DNA from 2 places in the Lysinibacillus sp. RU7 genome. Region 1 is predicted to be linked to the other one. Evidence: predicted binding sites of a transcription regulator. Region 1 holds the regulator's gene; the other holds the start of a gene.
What was found. The regulator NrdR, encoded in region 1, represses ribonucleotide reductase genes. The targets are predictions, from matches to a motif close to AACACNATATATNGTGTT.
Positions count from the first base shown of each region.

Region 1 (3,219 bases):
AAATTCATCTAATTTTGATAAGCTTCTGTCGATGACACTTGATGTAATCTCATTTTCCATCACAAATTTTTGTACTTGTTTATCGGTTAAAATTTCTTTTCGCATCGCTTCATATCGCTCTTGAAAGGATGGAATTTTTATACTTTTTAATGCTCGATTAATCGGTTCGATGTTAATTCACCTGCCCATCTTGTCCTAGCTTTTGGAGTATTTTTTGTCGTTCCGCTTCAAAGTCTACTGTTGCAGCTGTCGTTGGCGCTTGAGACAACCCTTCATCACGCTTATAAAACCAATCTGGTACTTTTTCTTCACGTCCGCTCGCCTTTTTATAAACCTGCTTTTGTGGCGTATTCGCTTTTGATTCGTTTTCCGCCTTCCATTTCGCATATTTATCGCGTTCCTGACGGGCTAAATCCATTGCTTCCTTAGCTGTCTTTAAATTTTTCCGAATCCAGTGATCGGCAATTTTTTCAACATATTTTGTTGGTAAACGCATGTCCGTAGTTAGCATAACGTATTCAAGTAATACATTCACTACACCTATTGGCATATTATGCTTCATGACTAAGTCTTCCGCTAACTGTACAGAAGCTGGAATTGGCTCTTTCCCATTATTAATATCCCGTAACACTTGAATCGGTGGTGTATTTTCTAAATAATGTAACAGTTCTTGTTCTTTCGAGCGCTTTACTTCAGTAGTTGCTTTTGATTGCTGTTCAAATGTTTTAGCTAATTTTGGTGCATCTTTTGAAATCGTAATTTTATAATAATCTGCTGCTGCCTTTTTCAAACGTTCTACCGGCAATCTCATTGTATCGTCTAACGCTAAGACAACGACCTTCTGCATTTCAAGTGGTGATAGTTTATATAAAAAAGCGAGCTTCGCAATGAGCAGACGAGCTTCAGCCGTCAGCGCACTTAAAGGTACGAGTTGCTCTGACAGTCCCGCACGTAACAACTCAAAATCAAATTGCTCATAATAAAACGGATAACCTTGCTCGATATCACGTTCGTCTAGAATATCTTGTGGCACATTCGTATGCACAGGTTTATAGACATCTGTAAAGGTACGGGTCACTTCGCTATATCCCCTCTTATCAACTTGCTTACAAAAACGGTTTCGTAGCTTGCGATAAGCCTGCTCACCAATTTTACTAAATAAAAACATGGAGAGTAATGGATCTACAAAAAAATCACGCGCTTCTAATGGCCGTACCAATTCGTAAATAAATGCGCGACTATCCTGCTCATCCTTTCTCCATGTACGTAGTAAACCGATTGCTTCAAGTGCGATACGTGCCTCAAAAATAGCACGAACAGGCATACCGAGCACATTCATTAAATAATAATGCGTCATCGTACCTGTTGCATGATCTTCTCCTTCAGCCCAAAGCGTTAAATATAAACTAATGGGGTCGGGTCCTGTTAACGGTTGATAAAACAACGTTAGTAACTGTCGTTCATTTGTTGATAAAGCTTGAGGGAGCGTAATTTCAAAATGATCCGTCGCGAGCAATTCCTTATACATATGAACCACTTGCTTCACTCCTCACTTCATTATTTTTCATTCGTTTGCTTTTGTAATATATCTTTTAGTTCATCAATAAAAACATTAATGTCCTTAAATTGGCGATAGACGGAAGCAAAGCGAACATAGGCTACCTCATCGATTTGGGATAAGCGATCCATGACCATTTCACCAACGTCTTCTGAACGCACTTCTGGATTGCCGATACGACGTAAATCCTTTTCAATGGAAAACACTAAGTCTTCCAACACTTCAAGTGCTACTGGTCGTTTTTCACATGCACGAATCAGTCCACGCAATACTTTTTCACGACTAAATTCTTCGCGTGATCCTTCCTTTTTAACAACTATTAATGGTGTCTCTTCAAGTTTTTCAAACGTCGTAAAACGAAAGCTACATGACTCGCATTCACGTCGACGTCGAATCTCCTTATTATCATCTACCGGTCTTGAATCAACAACGCGCGTACCATTGTATTGACAAGATGGACATCTCATATAAACATTTCTCCTGATTCATTTCGATTTATTACAACTATTATAACAAATATTCTCGGATGAAAAACAGACATCCCTTTTGTTATTTTAAAAGCTTTCTTCTCAACGAAAGCTTATACTTCTCTACGAAAAAGAGGCTATCGCATAAAGCGGATAGCCTCTATTGTAGCCGATGAAAAAGTAACAATTCAATATACATATCAAAAAAAACATCAGCTCAACCAAATTTCAGTCGAGCTGTGCTTTTTTAAATCAATTATGCTTTTACCTTAGCTAATTCATTTACTACTTTTCTCGCTAAGTCTACTACACGAGCTGAATAACCCCACTCGTTGTCGTACCAAGCTAATACTTTTACTTTACGATTGCCCATCACCATTGTTGTTAAACCATCAATTGTGGATGAGTAAGTTGTTGTATTGTAGTCAGATGATACTAATGGCTCCATTGAGAAGTTTAAAATCCCTTTCATTGGACCTTCAGCAGCCGCCACGAATGCAGCATTTACTTCTTCTACTGTTACATCTTTCTGCAAGTCAACTACTAAGTCAACTAAAGAAACGTTTGGTGTTGGTACACGAAGTGCCATACCGTGTAATTTTCCTTTTAACTCAGGTAATACTAAAGCTAATGCTTTTGCAGCACCTGTTGAAGTTGGAATGATAGAAGAAGCACAGTTACGTGCACGACGTAAGTCTTTGTGCGGATTGTCAATATTGTTTTGATCGTTTGTATAAGCGTGAACAGTTGTCATTAAACCGTTCTCAATACCAAATGTATCATTTAATACCTTCGCTACAGGAGCTAAACAGTTTGTTGTACAAGATGCATTTGAAATCACATCATGTTTTGTAATGTCTAATAAATTATCATTTACGCCAAGTACAACTGTAATGTCTTCATTTTTACCTGGAGCAGTTAAAATGACTTTTTTCGCACCAGCTTCTAAGTGCATCGCTGCCTTTTCACGGTCGTTGAATTTACCAGTTGCTTCGATTACTAACTCTACGCCCATGTCTTTCCATGGTAATAATTTTGGATCACGTTCAGAAACAAGCACCACACGTTTACCATTCACAATTAACGCATTTTCTTCTGTTTCAACAGTACCATCAAATGTACCATGATTTGTGTCATACTTAATTAAGTGTGCTAATGTTTCAGCTGGGTAGCTAGCATTGATTGCCACTACAT
Region 1 covers NZ_JBYQFK010000028.1:26,464-29,682, reverse strand. Annotated here, with positions in the region: gene dnaI (primosomal protein DnaI) at 1-162, opposite strand, end outside; gene AC3II9_RS17595 (replication initiation and membrane attachment family protein) at 173-1,528, opposite strand; gene nrdR (transcriptional regulator NrdR) at 1,558-2,025, opposite strand; gene AC3II9_RS17585 (glyceraldehyde-3-phosphate dehydrogenase) at 2,282-3,219, opposite strand, start outside.

Region 2 (3,219 bases), on a different contig from region 1:
GAATCTCTTTATGACGTTGGTTTAGTTGCGTCATTGGAATGTTACGCGCACCTAGGATATGTCCTGCTTCAAATTCTTTTGGCTCACGCAGGTCAATCAGTTGTGCTTTACGATAGCCTTGTATAAACTGTTCTTGTGTTAAGTTTGTTACGGCCTTTTTCAAACGGAATGAATTAATCAGTACGTAAGCAATGATCACACCTAGGATAATGGCGATTGTAATAAATACTTGTTGCACGTTAAAATTTCTCCTTTCTATCTATCAGATATATTATAAAAGAGAACGGGGCATACGTCGAGTAAGTTTACTAAATACTTTCATGGAGGCATTGTTATGAAACAATGGTATTTTATTAATTCGGGACCTTGTCGTCCATCCTTTAATATGGCGCTAGATGAAGCGTTGTTAAATTGGCATAGTGAGAAGTTAATTCCACCAGTTATCCGCTTTTATGAATGGAATCCGGCAACATTGTCGATTGGATATTTCCAACGTGTACATAAAGATATTGATATGGATGAAGTACGTCGTCAAGGGTTAGGTTTTGTCAGAAGACCAACTGGGGGGCGTGCGGTACTACATGAACATGAGTTGACATACTCGATTATTGTCGAAGAAGATTATCCAAATATGCCGAAAACGGTCACAGAAGCATATCGTGTACTAAGTGAAGGGATATTGCAAGGATTTCAAAATCTCGGTTTAGATGCGTATTTTAGTGTGCCCGATACAAAAGAAAAGCAACAAGATTTAAAAAACCCGAAAAGTGCGGTTTGTTTCGACGCACCAAGTTGGTATGAACTTGTCGTAGAAGGGAAAAAAGTAGCGGGAAGTGCACAAACGCGTCAAAAAGGTGTTATTTTACAACATGGCGCGATTTTGCTGGATTTAGATGAAGAAAAGTTATTATCTGTGTTTAAATTTTCAAGCGAAGCCATACGTGAAAAAATGCGTGTAAAGCTTCCTGAGAAGGCAGTAGCAATCAATGGGTTAGTAGACAAGCCATTTACAGTAGAACAGTGTATAGTAGCCTTTAAACAAGGTTTTCAAGAGGCATTAGAAATTGAGCTAATCCCTTATGAATTAACACCTGAGCAATTAGCATACGTAGAACAGTTAGAAAAGGAAAAGTATGCAAACGATGAATGGAATTTTAGAAAGTAGAACGTTTGTTTGAAAAAATTTTCCTTGTACAAAACGTTGATATAAGCGGGTTTAATATAAAATAAAAAAAATCAAGCCCTTGTTTGAAAAATAATTCTGTAGTAATCTTTTCTAAGTGCATAAAATACAACCATATATATAGAAACAAATACTCAAATCAAACACAACATCTTGTGTTTGGTTTGTATTTTTTGTTATGGATAGGTATGATTATGGAAAAGATTTAAAACAATTAAAGAGGGGGCTCGTTGATGGAAAGTGTGCTAGAGCAAACCATCCAAGTAGATCAGCTCAACAAAGATATTGAGCAATTCCCGCAAGTGCATCCGATTACACCGGACATGCATATTACGCATAAAGGTGTATCACGTCTTGTGATGATTGACCGCTATTCGTTTAAGGATACGGAAAAGAAAACGTTAAAGTCAGGCGATTTTGTTGTGTTAACTGTCAAAGAAGACCCAAAATTCCCGGCACGTGGACTTGGAATCGTTCAATCCATTAATACTGAAACAAAAACAGCAGATATCTTAATCGAGGAAGATTTCCGTCATGTACTAGAAGACGAAAAAGAACAGTCAACAGGAATTATTACTCGTTCATTGGATATTATTGAAAAACCGCTTGAAATTTATTATGAACAAATTGCAAAGCGTAATGCGACAGGTTTAGCGGCTGTTGAAAAAACGGCAGAACTGCGCCAAGAATGGTTTGAAAAGTTTTATGAACAACTTGTAAGCTTAAAATTCATTCCTGCAGGGCGTGTTATTTACGGAGCAGGTTCGCAAACGGATGTTACATTCTTTAACTGTTATGTTATGCCATTTGTGGCAGACTCACGTGAAGGGATTAGTGATCACCGCAAGCAAGTAATGGAAATTATGAGCCGCGGAGGTGGCGTAGGGACGAATGGTTCAACACTTCGTCCACGCAACACATTAGCGCGCGGTGTTAATGGTAAATCAAGCGGTTCTGTCAGTTGGCTTGATGATATTGCCAAACTGACGCACCTTGTTGAGCAAGGTGGTTCTCGTCGTGGTGCCCAGATGATTATGTTAGCAGATTGGCATCCAGATATCGTAGAGTTCATTATTTCGAAAATGCAAAATCCACGTATTCTTCGTTACTTAATGGAAAATACAACGGACGAGTCCATCATTCGTCTAGCAAAGGAAAAATTAAAATTCAAGCCTTTATCGCCACAAGATGAAGCGATGTATCAAGGGATTGTGAATTATAAAAATATCCAAGGTTTAGGTGGCTTTAATGATGCCATCATTCGTGAGGCAGAAGCAAAGTTACGTGACGGTGGGACATACTCTGTTCATAATTCAGAATTCTTAACAGGTGCCAATATTTCTGTCACATTAACAAATGAATTTATGCATGCTGTTGAAAATGATTTAGACTTTGAATTGCGTTTCCCAGATGTAGCGAACTATACACCGGAAGAAATGGCTATTTATAATGAAGAATGGCACAAAGTTGGCGATGTACGTGAGTGGGAACGACTAGGTTATGGCGTTCGCGTATACCGTAAAATCAAGGCGCGTGAGTTATGGAACTTAATTAATATTTGTGCAACATACGCGGCAGAGCCAGGCATTTTCTTCATCGATAATGCAAATGAAATGACAAATGCTAAAGCATATGGTCAACAAGTTGTAGCGACAAATCCGTGTGGTGAGCAACCGCTTGCACCATATTCAGTGTGTAACTTAGCAGCTGTAAACTTAGCTCAGTTTGCAGTGAAAGATTCAAAATCAGTAGATTATGACGCATTACGCCAAACAGTGAAAGTAGGCGTACGTATGCAAGATAACGTAATCGATGCAACGCCGTACTTCTTAGAAGAAAACCGTAAGCAAGCACTTGGTGAGCGCCGTGTTGGACTTGGTGTCATGGGTCTAGCAGACTTACTTATTTATTGTGAAAAGGAATACGGTTCAGAAGAAGGGAATCAGCTTGTCGATGAGATTTTCAAGACGATTGCTGTTGCAGCATATGAAGCATCCATCGAACTTGGGCAAGAGCGTGGCAGCTTCCCGTTCTTA
Region 2 covers NZ_JBYQFK010000013.1:43,968-47,186, forward strand. Annotated here, with positions in the region: gene AC3II9_RS11105 (rhodanese-like domain-containing protein) at 1-238, opposite strand, end outside; gene AC3II9_RS11110 (lipoate--protein ligase family protein) at 335-1,165, shown strand; gene AC3II9_RS11115 (vitamin B12-dependent ribonucleotide reductase) at 1,417-3,219, shown strand, end outside.
Region 2: AC3II9_RS11115 (vitamin B12-dependent ribonucleotide reductase) is a predicted target of NrdR. The motif match lies at 1,326-1,343, and genes of this name have one in related genera.